DNA from 3 places in the Enterobacter sp. Taxon_2 genome. Region 1 is predicted to be linked to each of the others. Evidence: predicted binding sites of a transcription regulator. Region 1 holds the regulator's gene; each other region holds the start of a gene.

Region 1 (7,018 bases):
TTCGATAGGATCGATGGATTCGCGCCACTCGGGAACGTGATGGTTCAGGTACGTCATCAGCGGCATTGGTTCGCCAAAGTTCACGTAGCCCTGACCGAGATTGCGCAGCTTGCTCAGGCCGCGCAGCATCTGCGGCAGGCTCTCTTTTTCTTTGGTCGCACCGCGCAGCTCTTTGGCGTACGTGCCCACTTCCATCACGTGCTCATAGCCAATGTAGATAGGCACCAGCGTGATGGGACGGGTTCCTCCGCGCAGCATCGCCTGGATGGTCATCGACAGCGTGCCGGTCTTAGGATCGAGCAGACGTCCGGTACGGGAACGCCCACCTTCCACGAAGTACTCCACAGAATAGCCGCGGCTGAACAGCTCGCCCAGATACTCACGGAACACGGTGGAGTAGAGCTTGTTGCCCTTGAAGGTACGACGAATAAAGAACGCGCCCAGGCGGCGGAAAATCGGGCCCGCTGGCCAGAAGTTCAGGTTGATACCGGCTGCGATGTGCGGTGGTACCAGCCCCTGATGATAGAGCACGTAGGAAAGGAGCAGGTAGTCCATGTGGCTGCGGTGGCAGGGAACATAGACAATCTCATGGCCATCATGCGCCAGCTGACGCACGCGCTCGGCGTTATGAACGTTGATGCCCTGGTAGAGACGGTTCCAGGTAAAGCCGAGAATACGATCGGACAGGCGAATCATCTCGTAAGAGAAGTTTGCTGCAATCTCTTCCATCAGCGCAATGGCGTTCTGCTGGGCTTTCTCATGCGAAATTTTCTTGCTACGCGCTTCGTCTTCGACGGCGCGGGCAATCGCTTTGGAGGCCAGCAGCTTGTTGAACAGATCCTGACGCGCCGGGAGACGCGGCCCAACGGCAGCCAGGCGCTGACGGGCGAAGTGCATACGCGCCACGCGCGCCAGTTTTTGCGCGATGATCTTGTCGGTGCCGTGCTCGTCCGCCATGCGACGCAGCGAAACGGAAGGGGAGAAACGCACAAAGCTGTCGCGCCCCAGCCAGGAGACCGCAAAGAACTTCTGGATGCCGTTAAGCATGCGCAGCGGCGGGTTCTCTTCACCTTTTTCACGTCCCGGACGACGACCAAACATCACCGATACCGGCACCATCTGCACATCCAGATCGGGGTTGCTGCGGTGCAGGTCGAGATAGTCATGGAACAGCTTGATGGACTCTTCTTTTGGCGTGTAGTAGGTAAACACGCGCGGTCCACCGTGAATGAACACATAGCGCGGCAGCAGCGTACCGTCAACTTCAAGCGGTTCAAGCGGGTCAGGTAAGTCATGCGCCAGACACTGGGCGCGAAGCGTCAGTAAGTCTGCCTTCGAGTTATAAGGCAAAACGTACATAATAGGACGTGACGTATCGAGCCCCAATTCCAGCGCGGGTTCTGCTGGGATAGACTTGCTTTTTACCAGGATGCTTAATGGTAAATTAAGTAATTTGTAGTAAATTCGTGGCCAGCCGGACATAAACGATGTAAAGCCTCTGGTTAATAATGCAATTGCGGCGCAAGGATAACAGAAAGCGCGCAAAATTTCTGTTGTTACCCGTCATACTTCAGGCTGTAGCGAAACGCGCTACAGTTCCTGTTACTGACGCTTTTTTTCATAAAAGGTTCTTTTAATGGCCAATAATACCACTGGGTTAACGCGTATCATCAAAGCCGCCGGCTATTCATGGAAAGGTTTCCGTGCCGCGTGGATCAACGAAGCCGCCTTTCGCCAGGAGGGCGTCGCCGCTATCATCGCGGTGATCGTCGCCTGTTATCTTGATGTTGATGCTATTACCCGCGTACTTCTTATCGGTTCCGTACTTCTGGTGATGATAGTGGAAATTCTTAATAGCGCTATTGAGGCCGTGGTTGATCGCATTGGTTCAGATTTCCATGAACTTTCTGGCCGCGCAAAAGACATGGGCTCTGCTGCCGTGTTGCTGGCGATTATCACTGCCGCTATCACCTGGGTCACGCTGCTTTGGTCACATTTCCGATGAGCCTCGAGGAATAATTAAGTCCCTGGTTTTTTGTGCAGTTTTTGGTTCCAAAATCGCCTTTGACTGTATATACTCACAGCATAACTGTATATACACCCAGGGGGCGGAATGAAAGCGTTAACGACCAGGCAGCAAGAGGTGTTTGATCTCATCCGGGATCATATCGGCCAGACGGGTATGCCACCCACGCGTGCGGAAATCGCGCAGCGTCTGGGCTTCCGTTCTCCGAATGCTGCCGAAGAACACCTGAAAGCGCTGGCGCGTAAGGGCGTGATTGAGATTGTCTCGGGCGCGTCGCGTGGTATCCGCCTGCTGGTGGAAGAAGAGACGGGCATTCCGCTGGTGGGACGTGTTGCCGCCGGTGAGCCTTTACTGGCACAGCAGCATATTGAAGGCCACTATCAGGTCGATCCAGCCATGTTCAAACCGAGCGCTGATTTCCTGCTGCGCGTCAGCGGCATGTCGATGAAAGACATCGGCATTCTTGACGGCGATCTGCTTGCGGTGCACAAAACGCAGGATGTGCGTAACGGCCAGGTGGTGGTCGCGCGCATTGACGACGAAGTGACCGTCAAGCGTCTGAAAAAACAGGGGAACACCGTTCAGCTACTGCCTGAAAACAACGAGTTCTCCCCGATTGTGGTCGATCTGCGCGAACACAACTTCTCTATCGAAGGACTGGCGGTTGGGGTCATTCGCAACGGCGAATGGCTGTAACCTCTTCCTGACAGGCTATGGTGCCGCTGTAGCCTGCTTCATTCTCCACACCCGGTATTTTTCATGTCACTGCTGACGGCATCCGATAAGGCATTGTGGCGTCTTGCTCTGCCGATGATCTTCTCCAATATTACCGTTCCCTTGCTGGGTCTGGTCGATACTGCCGTTATTGGCCATCTTGATTCGCCTGTCTATCTTGGCGGCGTGGCGATTGGCGCGACGGCAACCAGCTTCCTGTTTATGCTGCTGCTCTTTTTGCGTATGAGCACCACCGGGCTCACGGCACAGGCTTATGGTGCAAAAGATCCGCTGCGTCTGGCGCGCGCGCTGGTCCAGCCGCTGATCCTCGCGCTTGGCGCGGGGGCGTTAATCGTTTTATTACGTGCGCCCCTGATCGACCTTGCGCTTCATGTTGTTGGCGGCAGCGAGGCGGTACTGGCGCAGGCGCGACGTTTCCTTGAAATCCGCTGGCTCAGCGCGCCCGCGTCACTGGCTAACCTGGTTCTGCTGGGGTGGCTACTGGGCGTTCAGTACGCCCGTGCACCCGTGATTTTGCTGGTGGTGGGTAACCTGCTCAATATCGTTTTGGATGTCTGGCTGGTCATGGGTCTGCATATGAACGTGCAGGGCGCGGCGCTTGCGACGGCGATTGCCGAATACGGGACCTTTATCATTGGCCTGTGGATGGTCTGGCGCGTGCTGGCGATGCGCGGCATCTCCCTGGCGCTGCTCAAAAACGCATGGCGCGGCAATATCCGTAAGCTGCTGGCGCTTAACCGAGACATCATGCTGCGCTCGCTGCTGCTTCAGCTCTGCTTCGGGGCGCTGACGGTTTTCGGGGCTCGACTGGGGCCAGAAATCGTTGCGGTCAACGCGGTATTGATGACGCTACTGACCTTTACCGCCTACGCGCTGGACGGTTTTGCCTATGCGGTAGAAGCGCATTCCGGGCAGGCGTACGGTGCGCGCGAAAGCGGGCAACTACGGGATGTCTGGCGGGCAGCCTGCCGTCAGTCGGGACTGGTGGCGCTGGTGTTTGGCCTGGTTTACGCCTGCTTTGGTGAGCAGATCGTTGCATTGCTGACGTCTCTTCCTGCGCTGCGCGAGCTGGCGAGTCACTATCTCATCTGGCAAGTCGTCTTACCGGTGGTCGGCGTCTGGTGTTATCTGCTGGACGGCATGTTTATTGGTGCGACGCGCGGAGCGGAAATGCGTAACAGTATGGCGGTTGCAGCGGCCGGGTTTGGTCTGACGCTGCTGACGCTCCCCTGGCTGGGTAATCACGGTTTGTGGCTGGCCCTGGCCGTTTTCCTCTCGCTGCGAGGGTTGTCGCTGGCGTTTATCTGGCACCGCCACTGGCAAAACAATACCTGGTTCCCTTCACGTCACGATATATCGTGACGGTTAAAGATTCCGAATATGAAACTAACTGCCGAATCCTTAACTACAATAATTATCACGTCCAGCAGAAAAGAACGTAACGGACGTTACGACCCGACGCTTAACTAAGAGGACACGATGATGAATAAAGACGAAATCGGCGGCAACTGGAAGCAGTTCAAAGGTAAAGCGAAAGAAAAGTGGGGTAAGCTGACGGATGACGATATGACCGTCATTGAAGGTAAACGCGATCAGCTTGTCGGTAAAATTCAGGAACGTTACGGCTACGCGAAAGATCAGGCGGAAAACGAAGTCAAAGACTGGGAAACCCGTAACGACTACCGCTGGTAACGCTGAATAACCCACAGGGCGGCTCTAAGCCGCCTTTTCTTTTGCCGTTAACGCGGCTTTTTCTTCACAAGAATTGAGTGGTCGTGCTGGCACGCGTCCTGATGACGACAGGCTTCCACCTCCACGCACGCGGAACAGAGCCCGTGCGCCTCAATCACGTTATGACGCAGGGCAAACCCCATTTTCGCTGCCAGCGTATGCATAATGTCTTCCACGCCTTCTGCAGCCTCTTCTTTCACTACGCCGCAGCGGTCACAGATAAACATCGCCGATGTGTGGGTAGGCTGATCGAACAGATGGCACAGCACATAGCTGTTGGTGGATTCCACCTTGTGCACGAACCCTTGTTCAAGCAGGAAATCCAGGGCGCGATATACCGTTGGCGGCTTTGCCTGCGGCTCGCTTTCGCGCAGCAGATCGAGCAGATCGTAGGCGCTGATGGCACCCTGCTGCAGGCTCATCAGACGTAATACTTCAAGGCGCTGCGGAGTCAGGCGCACATTGCGTTGCGCGCACAGCTTTTCGGCCTGCGCTAACAGCTCTTTTGTGGACTTATCCATGTAGCACCCCGGATGTTATAGGACGGAAAACTCCCACTTTATCATGTTCTGGTAAAAACACCGAGATCCGCCAGTCTGTGCTATACCTGACCCATTACAAACCGGGAAATAAACAATGAAAAAACCTGACTGTATTCGGCACTGGCGCGACGTAGAAGGTGCGGATGATTCGACCTATCCAGATAGCGATGAGCTTTTTTCTATCGGCGCCCCGTTGGCTCGTAAGCTTGGACTCAGACGCATTGGTATCCATCATGAGCGTTTGCCGCCAGGGCGCAGAACGTCCTATCCGCATGCGGAAAGCGATGAAGAAGAGTTCATTTATGTGCTCGAAGGTTATCCAGAAGCGTGGATAAATGGCTATTTATGGAAACTTGAACCTGGCGACAGCGTGGGATTTCCTGCCGGAACCGGTATCTGCCACACCTTTATCAACAACACGGAGGAAGAGGTGCGGTTGCTGGTCGTAGGCGAGGCCAACAAGAAGCACAATCGCATCTACTATCCCCTCAACCCGGTGTATGCCGCCACGCGGGAAGATCGCTGGGTAGACCATCCCCCACAGTTTTTTGGGCCGCATGATGGAAAACCTGGGAAAAAATAATTTCCTCTTCTATAAATATTGAGGGCCGTCACAAAATATAACAGGCCGTAAGGGAGTTTTACTTAGGGATAGAAATAGCGGGTCTTTTACTACTTATTCACAGCAATAGTTCGTTCCTGTTTGGGTGATAACAGACAGGGGTTATTTCATAACAGACTATAACGGGCATACTGTGAAAAAAATTTTTAAATTTTCGGTGGTTAGCATTGCTGTCTCCTTGTTTATGGCTAATCAGGCGGGAGCAGCCAATACCTGGACAGAATCACGGAGTGACGCCATGGGCGGGACGGGCGTTGCCTCCGGGAGCTATGGCAGTGGGGCGTTAATTAACCCGGCGCTGCTGGCAAAGGCAAAACCAGACGATGATGTGACGGTCATCTTGCCAGCCGTTGGGGTGCAGGTGACGGATGAAGACAATCTTCAGGATGAGATTGATACCATCAACGACAAAATTAATCACTACAAGGATGTGGTTGATGACCTCACGCCAAGGGAGATTATCACTAATCCGTTAGGTTCCATTAATCAATTCCAGGGCGCGGCCAAAGATCTCGCCGATGAGCTGGACTATCTCAAAGGCAAAACCGCACGCGCGACGGCAGGAGCAGGGCTTGCGGTGAGTATCCCTAACGATGTGCTTTCCGTGGCCTTTATGGCGAAAGGCTATGCCCATGGCCGGGTTAGCTCGTCTATCGATCAGCAAGATATTGATTATCTGCGCGGTATTCAACGAAGCAAAGTGGTGGCTGCCGGTGTTGCCCTGGACGCTGCGCTGAACGGCACGGATCAGATCACTAAAAATCTCAACTCAACGGCGTCTGGCCGGGCGGCGATTGTGTCCGACTATGGTGTTGCCGTTGCCCGTCAGTTTGACCTCGGCGGCGTCCCGGTTTCCGTGGGCGTGACGCCAAAACTGCAAAAAACTTGGGTCTATAACTACACCACCTCAATCTACGATTACGACAGTAACAAGTGGAACGACAGCCGCTACCGCACAGATGACACGGGCTTTAACGTCGATGCCGGTATTGCGGCTGATTTAGGCGAGAACTGGACGGTCGGCGTGAGCGGCCAAAACCTGATGTCGCGCGATATCGACACCAAAGATATCCGTATCCGCAATGGCCGGACGGGGGAAGTGGTGAGCTATAAAGATACCTACCAGATCCGTCCGCTGGTGACCGCCGGAGCCGCCTGGCACAACGATCTGGTGACGCTGACCGCCGATGGCGATTTGACGGAAACCAAAGGCTTTAAGAGCGAAGATACGTCGCAGTATGTTGGCGTGGGTGCCGAGGTGACGCCGCTCAGCTGGCTGGCGGTGCGTGCGGGTTATCGCGCGGACGTGAAGGGTAACGACAGCAATGTCTTTACCGGCGGTGTCGGTTTCGCGCCGTTTAG
Region 2 (7,018 bases), 520 kb from region 1:
GCGCGCTGTTCGCCGGCTTCGGCATTCATCTCATCATTTCTCGCTAAGCATGGCGCGCTGACGCAAGCAGCGCGCCAACCAGCATAAACAGCGAGCCAAAGACTTTATTCAGGGCCTTCATCTGCTTAGGCCCTTTAATCCAAGCCGCAATCCGCTGCGCCAGCGTCGCGTAACCAATCATCACGATGATATCGACGATAATGGTGGTCGCGCCCAGCACCACGTACTGCATCACCTGGGGCTGGTGCGGCACGATAAACTGCGGGAACAGGGCGGCGAGGAACACGATACTCTTCGGGTTGGTCAGGTTGACGAACACCGCGCGCTTAAACAGATGGCCGCGGTTTTGCGTCTGCGCGAGCGTATTCAGGTTAATGGAGCCTGCTGCGCGCCACTGCTGAATGCCGAGCCAAATCAGATACGCCGCCCCGGCCCATTTCAGCACCTCAAAGGCCAGCACGGAGCGGGAGAACAGAGTGCCCAGACCAATCCCAACCAGCACGATATGAATGCCCAGCCCGGTTTGCAAACCGGCAATTGACGCTGCCGCACCGCGATAGCCGTGGTTGATGGAGGTGGTCATGGTGTTAATGGCGCCCGAGCCCGGTGAAAGGCTAAGGATGATAGATGTCAGCAGGTAAGCGAACCACCACTCGAAGGTCATTTGAAACTCCCGAATCGTCTGTTTTTATGCCACAATACGCTATTGTTGAGTCATTTTGTGACCGGTTACGAAAAAACGATATTCCTTGGCTTAGGTGAGTAGAAACCCGATGTTTCAGCAGAAAAAGGACTGGGAAACACGAGAAAACGCATTTGCTGCTTTCTCCATGGGGCCGCTGACCGATTTCTGGCGCCAGCGTGAGGAAGATGAGTTTACGGGCGTCGGTGATATACCGGTACGCTTTGTGCGTTTTCACGATAAGAAAAATGACCGGGTCATCGTGGTCTGCCCCGGGCGTATCGAGAGCTACATCAAATACGCCGAACTGGCCTATGACCTGTTCCATCTGGGCTTCGATGTGTTGATTATCGATCACCGCGGGCAGGGGCTATCTGGCCGCCTGCTATCGGATACGCATCGCGGCCACGTGGATAACTTCAGCGATTACGTCGACGATCTCGCCGCGTTCTGGCAGCAGGAGGTCGAGCCCGGCCCCTGGCGGAAGCGCTATATTCTGGCGCACTCGATGGGCGGCGCGATTTCAACGCTGTTTTTACAGCGCCACGCTCACCAGTGCGATGCCATTGCGCTCACCGCGCCGATGTATGGCATCGTCATGCGTTTTCCTGACTGGATGGTACGTCATATTCTTGACTGGGCTGAGGGCCATCAGCGCATTCGGGAAGGCTATGCCATCGGGACGGGACGCTGGCGGGCACTGCCGTTTGCGATGAACGTGCTGACCCACAGTCGCCAGCGGTATCGTCGTAACCTGCGTTTTTATGCCGATGAGCCGCGCCTGCGCGTGGGTGGACCGACCTACCACTGGGTGCGGGAAGGTATCCTTGCCGGTGAGCAGGTTCTGGCAGGTGTCGGCAATGACGATACACCAACACTCCTGATTCAGGCGGAAGAAGAGCGTGTGGTGGATAACCGCATGCATGACCGCTATTGTGAACTGCGCGCGGCCGCCGGTCACCCTTGTGAAGGGGGAAAACCGCTGGTCATTAACGGCGCGTACCATGAGATCCTTTTTGAAAAGGACGCTATGCGCTCAGTCGCGCTCAACGCCATTGTTGAATTTTTCAACAGGCATAATTGATTATTGTTTTCCACCAGAGGTTGAAATCCCTATGTACCAGGTTGTTGCATCTGATTTAGATGGCACGCTGCTTTCCCCTGACCACACCCTGTCGCCTTACGCGAAAGAGACCCTAAAGCTGCTGACGGCACGGGGCGTGAACTTTGTGTTTGCCACCGGCCGCCACCACGTCGACGTGGGGCAGATCCGCGATAATCTTGAGATCAAATCGTACATGATCACCTCCAACGGTGCGCGCGTGCATGATACCGACGGCAACCTGATCTTCACCCACAACCTGGATCGCGATATTGCCGCCGATCTGTTTGGCGTGGTGCACAATAATCCGGCTATCGTCACCAACGTTTATCGTGACGACGACTGGTTCATGAACCGCCACCGCCCGGATGAAATGCGTTTCTTCAAAGAAGCGGTATTTAACTACTCCCTGTACGAGCCGGGTCTGCTGGAGCCGGAGGGGATCAGTAAGGTGTTCTTCACCTGCGACAGTCACGAAGAACTGCTCCCGCTGGAGCAGGCAATCAACGCCCGCTGGGGCGATCGCGTCAATGTGAGCTTCTCAACCCTGACCTGTCTGGAAGTGATGGCGGGTGGCGTCTCCAAAGGCCACGCGCTGGAAGCCGTCGCGAAACGTCTGGGCTTCGAGCTGAAAGACTGTATCGCCTTTGGTGACGGCATGAACGATGCCGAAATGCTGTCGATGGCGGGCAAGGGCTGCATTATGGAGAATGCGCACCAGCGTCTGAAATATTTGCACCCGGAGCTGGAAGTGATCGGCACCAACGCAGACAATGCGGTACCGAAATACCTGCGCAAACTGTTCCTTGAATAATCTTCATTTGGTTGTTTATTGCTCAGATGTCAACTAAAGAGTTCGCTACAATGCCTCTCCTTCTTTCTGAGAGACAAGCATTGTGGCGCTACTCATTATCACCACTATCCTGTGGGCCTTCTCCTTTAGTCTGATTGGCGAATACCTTGCCGGTTCGGTCGACAGCTACTTCTCGGTGCTGATGCGCGTGGGGCTGGCGGCGCTGGTGTTCCTGCCGTTTCTGCGTACGCGCGGACAGTCGCTGAAAACGATTGTGCTGTATATGCTGGTGGGGGCGATGCAACTCGGCATCATGTACCTGTTTAGCTTCCGGGCTTATGTCTACCTGTCCGTCTCGGAATTCCTGCTCTTTACCGTGCTGACGCCGCTCTACATCACGCTGATATACGATCTGCTGAGTAAACGCCGCCTGCGCTGGGGATACCTGCTGAGCGCGGCGCTGGCGGTGATTGGCGCGGCGATTATTCGCTACGACAAAGTCAGCGATCACTTCTGGACCGGACTGATGTTCGTCCAGCTCGCCAATATCAGTTTCGCCATCGGCATGGTGGGCTATAAGCGCCTGATGGAAACCCGCCCGATGCCGCAGCATAACGCGTTCGCCTGGTTTTATATGGGCGCCGCGATTGTCGCAGTGGCGGCGTGGTTTATGCTCGGTAACCCGCACAAGCTGCCGACCACCGCCGTGCAGTGGGGCGTGCTGATCTGGCTGGGCGTCGTGGCTTCCGGATTGGGGTACTTCATGTGGAACTACGGCGCGACGCAGGTCGACGCCGGTACGCTGGGGATCATGAACAACGTGCATGTCCCGGCTGGGTTGTTGGTCAACCTCGCCATCTGGCAGCAACAGCCGCACTGGCCGAGCTTCCTTATTGGGGGAGCGGTGATCCTGGCTTCACTGTGGGTCCATCGCCGCTGGGTCGCTCCGCGCTCCGCACAAACGGAAGATGGTCGCACGCGTGGTTCCGCGCTGAGCGAATAAACGCCTCCGTAATCGGCTGACGCTGCTCGCCATCGCGCACGGCGGCGTACAGTCGGCTCCACAGTCCTTCACCCAGGGTTTTGGTCACCACCAGACCCTGGCGTTCAAAGCTCTCTACCACCCAGTGCGGCAGCGCCGCGATACCCATTCTGGCCGCCACCATCTGAATCAACAGCAGGGTGTTATCCACGCTTTTCAGCTGCGGACTGATGCCCGCGGGCTGCAGGAAGTGGCGCCAGATATCCAGACGACTGCGCTGGACCGGATAAATCAGCAGCGTTTCCGTCGCCAGGTCTTCCGGCGTGATGCGCGTTTTCGCCGCCAGCGGATGATCCGGTGCCAGCACCAGGCGCACTTCATAATCAAACATCGGCGAATAGTGCAGGCCGCTGCGCGGCAGGATGTCAGAGGTCATCACCAGGTCCAGCTCGCCCTGCTGCAGGGACGGCTGCGGGTCGAACGTCACGCCGGATTTGAAATCCATCTCCACCTGCGGCCACTTCTGGCGGAAGTTCTCAAGCGCGGGGGTCAGCCACTGAATACAGCTGTGGCACTCAATGGCGATACGCAGCGTGGTTTGCTGCGGTTCGTTACACGCCTGCAGCGCGCTGGCGATTTGCGGCAGGACCTGATTCGCCAGCTGCAACAGTATCTCACCTTGCGGCGTAAAGCGCAGGGGCTGGCTCTTACGCACAAAAAGACGGAAGCCGAGGCGTTGTTCCAGATCGCTGAACTGGTGAGAAAGGGCGGACTGGGTCTGGTGCAGCGTGGCAGCCGCAGCCGCGAGCGAGCCGCAGTTCCGCAACGCTTGTAGCGTTTTCAGGTGTTTTATCTCGATCATGAAAGTCCTTCACTTCGCCATGAACATATTGCGCTTGAGGAATATACAGTACCTGCCAATTATAGATGTGTAAACATCTGGACGTCTAAATAACGAATTTCACAAGGGGCACACCATGACAATTCGCAATCACACACTCGGTTTCCCTCGCGTTGGCCTGCGTCGCGAGCTGAAAAAAGCGCAAGAAAGCTACTGGGCGGGGAACGCCACCCGTGAAGAACTGCTGGCGGTGGGACGCGAGCTGCGCGCCCGTCACTGGGATCAGCAAAAACAGGCGGGCATTGACCTGCTGCCGGTGGGCGATTTCGCCTGGTACGACCATGTTCTGACGACCAGCCTGCTGCTTGGCAACGTGCCGGCTCGTCATCAGAACAAAGATGGATCGGTAGATATCGATACCCTGTTCCGCATCGGCCGTGGCCGTGCGCCAACGGGTGAGCCAGCGGCAGCGGCGGAAATGACTAAATGGTTTAACACTAACTATCACTATATGGTGCCGGAGTTCGTAAAAGGTCAGCAGTTCAGGCTGACCTGGACGCAGCTGCTGGATGAAGTGGACGAAGCTCTGGCGCTGGGTCATCAGGTGAAGCCCGTATTGCTGGGGCCAGTCACCTACCTGTGGCTGGGTAAAGTAAAAGGCGAACAGTTTGACCGCCTCAGCCTGCTGAAGGACATTCTGCCGGTCTACAAACAGGTGCTGATTGAGCTGGGCAAACGCGGCATTCAGTGGGTGCAAATCGACGAGCCGGCGCTGGTGCTCGAACTGCCCAAGGTTTGGCTCGATGCCTTCAAACCGGCGTATGACGCGCTCACCGGGCAGGTGAAGCTGCTGCTCACCACCTATTTCGAAGGCGTGACGCCGAACCTTAACACCATTACCGCGTTGCCGGTTCAGGGTCTGCACGTTGACCTCGTACACGGTAAAGACGATGTCGCGGAGCTGCACAAGCGCCTGCCTGTGGACTGGCTGCTCTCCGCCGGGCTGATTAACGGTCGTAACGTCTGGCGTGCCGATCTCACCGGGAAATATGCCCAGATTAAGGACATCGTCGGCAAACGTGAACTGTGGGTGGCTTCGTCCTGCTCCCTGCTGCACAGCCCGATCGATCTGAGCGTGGAGACTCGCCTGGATGCCGAGGTGAAAAGCTGGTTTGCCTTCGCCCTGCAAAAATGCGAAGAGCTGACGCTGCTGCGCGATGCGCTGAACAGCGGCGACACGGCGGCGATCGCCGAATGGAGCGCACCGATCCAGGCGCGTCGTCACTCGGCGCGCGTGCACAACCCGGCGGTGGAAAAACGTCTGGCGGCCATCACCGCCCAGGACAGCCAGCGTCAGAGCCCGTATGAAGTCCGCGCTGAAGCGCAGCGTGCCCGCTTCAACCTGCCTGCGTGGCCGACCACCACCATCGGTTCCTTCCCCCAAACCACCGAAATCCGTGGCCTGCGTCTGGACTTCAAAAAGGGCAATCTGGATGCGAATCACTACCGCACCGGTATCGCCGAACACATCAAGCAGGCGATTATCGAGCAGGAACGTCTGGGTCTGGACGTGCTGGTGCACGGTGAGGCCGAGCGTAACGACATGGTGGAATACTTCGGTGAGCATCTCGATGGCTTCGTGTTTACCCAGAACGGCTGGGTGCAGAGCTATGGCTCCCGCTGCGTGAAGCCACCGGTGGTTATCGGTGACGTCAGCCGCCCGGAAGCGATCACCGTGGAGTGGGCGAAATACGCGCAGTCCCTCACGGACAAGCCGGTGAAAGGCATGCTCACTGGTCCGGTGACCATTCTTTGCTGGTCCTTCCCACGTGAAGACGTGACCCGTGAAACCATCGCCAAACAGATTGCCCTGGCACTGCGTGATGAAGTGGCGGATCTGGAAGCAGCAGGCATTGGCATTATTCAGATTGACGAACCGGCCCTGCGCGAAGGTTTGCCGCTGCGCCGCAGCGACTGGGATGCCTACCTGCAGTGGGGTGTGGAAGCGTTCCGCATCAACGCCGCGGTGGTGAAGGACGACACCCAGATCCACACCCACATGTGTTACTGCGAATTTAACGACATCATGGATTCGATTGCCGGGCTGGACGCCGACGTGATCACCATTGAAACGTCGCGCTCAGACATGGAGCTGCTGGAGTCGTTCGAAGAGTTCGAGTACCCGAACGAAATCGGGCCGGGCGTGTACGACATTCACTCCCCGAACGTGCCGAGCGTGGAGTGGATTGAAGCCCTGCTGAAAAAAGCGGCCCAGCGCATTCCGGCTGAGCGCCTGTGGGTGAATCCGGACTGCGGCCTGAAAACCCGCGGCTGGCCGGAGACGCGTGCGGCGCTGGCGAACATGGTGAAGGCAGCACAGAACTTGCGTCAGGCATAATTGTGACGCGCGATGGCCGGGTGCCAGCCCGGCCTTATCGTACTTAGCTCAGGTCTGCGCCATTGCTGGCAATCACTTTTTGGTACCACCAGAAGGAGTCTTTTTTCAGCCGTTTCAATGTACCGTTGCCTTCATCGTCCTGATCGACATAGATAAAACCGTAGCGTTTGGACATCTGCGAGGTGCCCGCGCTAATGATGTCGATACAGCCCCACGTGGT
Region 3 (7,018 bases), 530 kb from region 1:
GTTGGCGGCAATCGCGCCGCCCCATAAAAAACCGTATGGAAACGCGAGGGAATTGTCCATAACACGCACTCCTTATGCGTCATGATGATGGGAAAGGCTTACCCTTTTTTACCACCGTACTGACGGAACCACGTAAGCATCCGCTGCCATCCATCTTTCGCCGATTCAGCGTGATAGCTCGGACGATAGTCGGCGTTAAACGCATGCCCGGCATCCGGGTAAACCACAATCTCCGCCTTCGCATTTGCCGCGCGGAGCGCATGGCGCATGGTTTCTACCGAATCCAGCGAAATACCGGTGTCCTGACCACCGTAAAGCCCTAACACGGGAGCATTCAACTCGGTGGCGATATCAACCGGATGTTTCGGTGAATTCAGCGTTTTTTCACCCACCAGTTTGCCGTACCAGGCGACAGCGGCTTTGAGCTGCGGGTTATGCGCGGCATAAAGCCAGCTAATGCGTCCGCCCCAGCAGAAACCGGTGACCAGCAGACGATGGGGATCGCCCCCGTTGCGCGCCGCCCAGCTGGCGACGTGGTCGAGGTCGGCCAGCACCTGCGCGTCCGGGACTTTGCTGACCAGGTTGCTGAGCAAGGTGGGAATATCGCTGTAGTCGTTCGGATCGCCCTGACGGAAGTAGAGTTCTGGCGCAACGGCCAGATAGCCTTCCAGCGCCAGCCGGCGGCAGAGGTCGCGAATGTGTTCGTGAACACCAAATATCTCCTGAATCACAATCACGATGGGCAGCGGGCCGTCTGCCGACTTTGGTCGTGCGTGATAAGCAGGCATATTCTCCCCCTGCGAGGGAATAGAGGTCTCACCCGCCGTGATGGCGTCTTCAGATGTTGAGACGATGGTTGAGGCATGCGGGGCCGCAGCAGGTGCAAAACCGGTTTTTTCAGTCATGGCATTCTCCGTACCAATCAGTTAGCGCAAAGGTAAATATAGACACCAGGTTAACAACTCACAGTGCCTTAAACGGTCTATCTTTTGTGCAGCACCTGACGATATAACTTGTTAATGTGATGTAAATCACTTTTTGGTGGAAATTCAATGCAATCATTTTCATTCATGGTGAGGTGCGTCACGAAATTATGCTTACTGCTTCTGTAAAGTACCGTTTTACTTCTTCTGACTAACCGACCCACAGAGGAGTCACCTATGTCTAAGTCTGATGTTTTTCATCTCGGCCTCACTAAAAACGATTTACAAGGGGCTACGCTCGCTATCGTCCCTGGCGATCCTGAGCGTGTGGAAAAGATCGCCGCGCTGATGGATAAGCCGGTCAAGCTGGCTGCCCATCGTGAGTTCACCACCTGGCGCGCAGAGCTGGATGGCAAAGCGGTGATCGTGTGCTCTACCGGTATCGGTGGTCCGTCTACGTCTATTGCTGTTGAAGAGCTGGCGCAGCTGGGCATTCGTACTTTCCTGCGTATCGGTACCACCGGCGCTATCCAGCCGCACATCAACGTCGGCGACGTGCTGGTCACGACCGCGTCCGTCCGTCTGGATGGTGCAAGCCTGCACTTTGCACCGATGGAATTCCCGGCAGTGGCGGATTTCGAGTGCACCACCGCGCTGGTTGAAGCCGCAAAATCTGTGGGTGCCACCACCCACGTGGGCGTAACCGCCTCTTCCGACACCTTCTACCCGGGCCAGGAGCGTTACGACACCTTCTCTGGCCGCGTGGTAAGCCGCTTCAAAGGCTCCATGGAAGAGTGGCAGTCAATGGGTGTGATGAACTACGAAATGGAATCCGCCACGCTGCTGACCATGTGCGCAAGCCAGGGTCTGCGTGCCGGTATGGTGGCGGGCGTTATCGTCAACCGTACCCAGCAGGAGATCCCGAACGCCGAAACCATGAAGCAGACCGAAAGCCATGCAGTGAAAATCGTGGTCGAAGCCGCGCGTCGCCTGATCTAGTCCCCTCCTTTCGAAATCAAAGGCCGGCACGTTCGGCCTTTATTTTTTGCGTAGCGCCTCGCAGGAAAACCCTTTCAAACTGGACGTTTATACAGCACAATCTTATTTTGTGCGGGTAATACGTTGATGCAGGGGGCATTGTGGATATCTCAATCCTGATTTATGCGGTGATTGCGCTGGTGGGCGTGGCGATAGGCTGGCTCATTTCCAGCTATCAGCATGCACAGCAGAAGGCCGAACAGCTGGCAGAGCGCGAAGAGATCGTCGCTGAATTAAGTGCGGCAAAGCAGCAGCTTGCCCTGAGTGACCACTGGCGCGACGAGTGCGAGCTGCTTAACAACGAGCTGCGCAATCTCCGTGATATCAACACCTCGCTGGAGGCCGATCTCCGCGAAGTGACCACCCGCCTTGAATCCACTCAGCTGCATGCGGAAGACAAAATCCGCCAGATGATCAACAGCGAGCAGCGCCTCAGCGAACAGTTTGAGAACCTCGCCAACCGTATTTTCGAGCACAGCAACCGCCGCGTTGATGAACAGAACCGCCAGAGCCTTAACAGCCTGCTGACGCCGCTGCGTGAACAGCTGGACGGTTTTCGTCGTCAGGTGCAGGACAGTTTTGGTCAGGAAGCCCGCGAGCGGCACACCCTGGCGCATGAGATTCGCAATCTCCAGCAGCTGAATGCCCAGCTGGCGCAGGAAGCGGTCAACCTGACCCGCGCGCTCAAAGGGGATAATAAAACCCAGGGCAACTGGGGAGAAGTGGTGCTGACCCGCGTACTGGAAGCCTCCGGCCTGCGGGAAGGATACGAATACGAAACGCAGGTGAGTATCGAAAACGACGCCCGCTCGCGCATGCAGCCGGATGTGATTGTGCGGCTGCCGCAGGGTAAAGATGTGGTGATTGACGCCAAAATGACCCTGGTGGCGTATGAGCGTTACTTCAACGCGGAGGATGACTACACCCGCGAATCGGCGCTGCAGGAGCACATTGCCTCCGTGCGTAACCACATTCGCCTGCTCGGCAGAAAAGACTATCAGCAGTTGCCGGGTCTTCGCTCGCTGGACTATGTCCTGATGTTTATTCCGGTAGAGCCCGCGTTTCTGCTGGCACTCGACAGGCAGCCTGAACTCATCACCGAAGCGCTCAAAAATAACATTATGCTGGTCAGCCCTACCACGTTGCTGGTGGCGTTACGTACCATTGCGAACCTGTGGCGCTATGAGCACCAGAGCCGCAACGCGCAGCAGATTGCCGATCGTGCCAGCAAGCTGTACGACAAAATGCGCCTCTTCGTGGACGACATGTCCTCAGTCGGGCAGAGCCTGGATCGTGCGCAGGATAACTACCGCCAGGCGATGAAAAAACTCACCTCGGGACGCGGCAATCTGCTGGCGCAGGCCGAATCATTCCGCAGCCTGGGGGTAGAGGTTAAACGCGAGATTAATCCGGAATTGGTGGAACAGGCCACCGCCCAGGACGACGAGTTTCGCCTGCGAGAAGGTGCGGACGAACAAAAGACAAACAGTAAAGACAATACGTTAGCGGTGGATTTATCACCAGACGAGACTCCAGCGCGTTTCTTTCGCGGTGGTTGAAACGTAGGGCAAACGCGCCCAATCTGTTACACTTCACGAACATTTTACTGATAAGCAGGCTCTGAGATGGCTGACGATTCACAAGACACAACGCACTTTGGCTTTCAGACTGTCGCCAAAGCGCAGAAAGCTGACATGGTGGCCCACGTATTTCATTCCGTGGCGGCGAAGTACGATGTAATGAATGACCTGATGTCGTTCGGCATTCATCGCTTGTGGAAGCGCTTCACCATTGACTGTAGCGGCGTGCGTCGCGGACAAACGGTGCTGGATTTAGCCGGCGGTACGGGCGATTTAACCGCGAAATTCTCTCGCCTGGTGGGCGAAACCGGGCGCGTTGTCCTCGCCGACATTAATGACTCCATGCTGAAAATGGGCCGCGAAAAGCTGCGTAACATCGGCGTGGTGGGGAACGTGGAATATGTTCAGGCAAACGCCGAAGCGCTGCCGTTCCCGGACAATACCTTTGACTGCATCACGATCTCCTTCGGTCTGCGTAACGTGACCGATAAAGAAAAGGCGCTGCGCTCCATGTACCGCGTGCTGAAACCGGGTGGACGCCTGCTGGTGCTCGAGTTCTCGAAACCGATCATTGAGCCGCTGAGCAAAGCCTACGACGCCTATTCCTTCCACGTGCTGCCGCGCATCGGTGAGCTGGTGGCGAATGATGCGGAAAGTTACCGCTATCTGGCGGAATCTATCCGTATGCACCCGGATCAGGACACCTTAAAAGCCATGATGCAGGATGCAGAATTTGAGAATGTTGAATATTTCAACCTGACTGCGGGTGTCGTCGCGCTGCATCGCGGTTACAAATTCTGAGTGGAGGTGTCCCGTGCCCTTTAAACCCTTAGTCTCTGCAGGCATCGAGAATGTACTGAATGCTTTCCTGTATCGCGCTCCGGCGCTGAAAGCTGCGCGTCAGCGGCTAAACGGGAAGGTATTGCGCATTGTTTTAAAAGAGTTATCGACGCCGCTTGTACTGGTCTTCAGCGAACGCCAGCTTGACGTACTGGGGGAGTGGGAAGGTGAAGCTGACTGCTCGGTCATCACGCACATGAGCGTGCTGCCAAAACTGCGCGATCGCCAGCAATTAACGGCGCTTATCCGCAGCGGTGAGCTGGAAGTAGAAGGCGACATTCAGGTCGTGCAGAACTTCGTTGCGCTCACCGATCTTGCGGAGTTCGACCCGGCAGAGCTGCTCGCGCCTTTTATCGGCGACATCGCCGCCGAAGGCATCGGGAAAGTCCTTCATGGTGGCGCCTCCTTTGCGCGTAAAAGCCTGCATCGTCAGCAACGCTATGCGGCGGAAGTGCTGACGGAGGAGTGGCGAATGGCACCCGGGCCATTGGAAGTGGCGTGGTTTGCGGAAGAGACCGCTGCTGTTGAACGTGCGGTTGATGCGTTAACCAAACGGCTGGAAAAACTGGAGGGCAAATGACGCCTGGTGAAATTCGGCGCCTCTATTTTATTATTCGCACCTTTTTGAGCTACGGGCTCGACGAGCTTATCCCCAAAATGCGTATCACGCTGCCGCTTCGTATCTGGCGGCGGATGCTGTTCTGGATGCCCAATCGCCATAAAGGTCAACCGCTGGGTGAGCGTCTTCGCCTGGCGCTGCAGGAGCTCGGTCCGGTTTGGATTAAATTTGGACAGATGCTGTCGACCCGTCGCGATCTCTTCCCGCCGCTTATTGCCGATGAGCTCGCGATGCTGCAGGACCGCGTCGCACCGTTTGACGGCGCGCGCGCGAAAAAGCAAATTGAAGAGGCGATGGGAAATGTACCCGTCGAGACCTGGTTTGACGATTTCGACATTCACCCACTGGCATCGGCCTCTATCGCGCAGGTGCATACCGCGCGTCTGAAAGAAAACGGCAAAGAAGTTGTTATTAAGGTCATTCGTCCGGACATCCTGCCCATCATCAAAGCAGACATGAAGCTGATTTATCGTCTGGCGCGCTGGGTACCACGCTTGCTGCCGGACGGGCGTCGCCTTCGTCCACTGGAAGTGGTGCGGGAATATGAAAAAACGCTGATTGATGAGCTTAACCTGCTGCGCGAATCGGCAAACGCCATTCAGCTGCGTCGCAACTTTGAAAACAGCCCGATGCTCTATGTTCCTGAAGTCTATTCTGACTACTGCAGCCAGAACATGATGGTAATGGAGCGTATCTACGGTATTCCGGTTTCGGATGTGGTGGCCCTGGAGAAGCAGGGAACGAACATGAAGCTGTTGGCCGAGCGTGGGGTACAGGTCTTCTTTACCCAGGTGTTCCGCGACAGCTTTTTCCATGCGGACATGCATCCGGGCAATATCTTCGTGAGCTACGAACACCCTGAGGATCCGAAGTACATCGGTATCGACTGCGGGATTGTGGGGTCACTGAACAAGGAAGATAAACGGTATCTGGCTGAGAACTTCATCGCGTTCTTCAACCGCGACTACCGTAAGGTGGCCGAGCTGCACGTCGATTCAGGCTGGGTGCCGCCGGACACCAACGTCGAGGAGTTCGAGTTCGCGATCCGGACCGTTTGTGAACCGATTTTTGAAAAACCGCTGGCGGAAATCTCCTTCGGGCACGTGCTGTTAAACCTGTTCAACACGGCTCGCCGCTTTAATATGGAAGTTCAGCCACAGCTAGTTTTACTTCAGAAAACATTACTTTACGTTGAGGGTGTAGGCCGACAGCTCTATCCTCAGTTAGACTTGTGGAAGACCGCGAAACCTTTCCTTGAGTCCTGGATTAAGGATCAGGTTGGCATTCCGGCGCTGGTGCGCTCGCTGAAAGAGAAAGGCCCGTTCTGGATAGAAAAAATGCCGGAAATTCCTGAACTGGTTTATGACAGTTTGCGTCAGAGCAAGAACCTTCAGCACAGCATGGATAAAATCGCCCGCGAGCTTCAGTCCAGCCGGGTACGCCAGGGACAGTCACGCTATCTCTTTGGGATTGGCGCAACGCTGCTGCTGAGCGGTACGCTGCTGCTGATCAACCGTCCGGACTGGCAGATGATGCCCGCCTGGCTGATGGCCGCCGGGGTGGTTGTCTGGCTTGCCGGATGGCGAAAAACGCGCTGAGTTTGCGTCGCTATCGACGGGTCGCATACGTATAATGCGACCTGACTAATTAATCATCTATCCCTGAGGAACATGTATGGGTGGTATCAGTATCTGGCAATTGTTGATCATTGCCGTCATCGTCGTGCTGCTGTTTGGCACCAAAAAGCTCGGTTCTATTGGTTCCGACCTGGGCGCGTCTATCAAAGGCTTCAAGAAAGCGATGAGCGATGATGAGAGCAAGCAGGATAAAACCAGCCAGGACGCTGATTTTACTGCTAAGTCCATCGCCGATAAGCAGGAAGAAGCCAAAAAGGAAGACGCTAAACGCCACGATAAAGAGCAGGTGTAAGTCGTGTTCGACATTGGTTTTAGTGAGCTCCTGCTGGTCTTTGTGATTGGCCTGATTGTGCTGGGGCCGCAGCGTCTGCCGGTGGCGGT

What was found. Region 1 encodes LexA, which represses DNA repair genes until DNA is damaged. Its sites were predicted from a motif close to TNCTGTATGTACATACAGNA; they were not measured.
Region 2: the regulator LexA is predicted to act here: its motif matches at 4,453-4,472, upstream of metR (HTH-type transcriptional regulator MetR).
Region 3: the regulator LexA is predicted to act here: its motif matches at 2,000-2,019, upstream of rmuC (DNA recombination protein RmuC).

What each region holds. Positions count from the first base shown of each region.
Region 1 covers NZ_CM178024.1:307,739-314,756, forward strand. Annotated here, with positions in the region: gene plsB (glycerol-3-phosphate 1-O-acyltransferase PlsB) at 1-1,482, opposite strand, end outside; gene AC4IC4_RS01390 (diacylglycerol kinase) at 1,637-2,005, shown strand; gene lexA (transcriptional repressor LexA) at 2,114-2,722, shown strand; gene dinF (MATE family efflux transporter DinF) at 2,786-4,123, shown strand; gene AC4IC4_RS01405 (CsbD family protein) at 4,244-4,453, shown strand; gene zur (zinc uptake transcriptional repressor Zur) at 4,501-5,013, opposite strand; gene AC4IC4_RS01415 (cupin domain-containing protein) at 5,129-5,617, shown strand; gene AC4IC4_RS01420 (conjugal transfer protein TraF) at 5,841-7,018, shown strand, end outside.
Region 2 covers NZ_CM178024.1:4,626,194-4,633,211, reverse strand. Annotated here, with positions in the region: gene rhtC (threonine export protein RhtC) at 1-47, shown strand, start outside; gene rhtB (homoserine/homoserine lactone efflux protein) at 44-664, opposite strand; gene pldB (lysophospholipase L2) at 774-1,766, shown strand; gene yigL (sugar/pyridoxal phosphate phosphatase YigL) at 1,798-2,598, shown strand; gene AC4IC4_RS21990 (carboxylate/amino acid/amine transporter) at 2,681-3,580, shown strand; gene metR (HTH-type transcriptional regulator MetR) at 3,468-4,421, opposite strand; gene metE (5-methyltetrahydropteroyltriglutamate--homocysteine S-methyltransferase) at 4,537-6,798, shown strand; gene AC4IC4_RS21975 (glycoside hydrolase family 1 protein) at 6,842-7,018, opposite strand, start outside.
Region 3 covers NZ_CM178024.1:4,617,949-4,624,966, reverse strand. Annotated here, with positions in the region: gene AC4IC4_RS21975 (glycoside hydrolase family 1 protein) at 1-60, opposite strand, end outside; gene AC4IC4_RS21970 (dienelactone hydrolase family protein) at 99-905, opposite strand; gene udp (uridine phosphorylase) at 1,161-1,922, shown strand; gene rmuC (DNA recombination protein RmuC) at 2,063-3,520, shown strand; gene ubiE (bifunctional demethylmenaquinone methyltransferase/2-methoxy-6-polyprenyl-1,4-benzoquinol methylase UbiE) at 3,587-4,342, shown strand; gene ubiJ (ubiquinone biosynthesis protein UbiJ) at 4,356-4,961, shown strand; gene ubiB (ubiquinone biosynthesis regulatory protein kinase UbiB) at 4,958-6,598, shown strand; gene tatA (Sec-independent protein translocase subunit TatA) at 6,675-6,929, shown strand; gene tatB (Sec-independent protein translocase protein TatB) at 6,933-7,018, shown strand, end outside.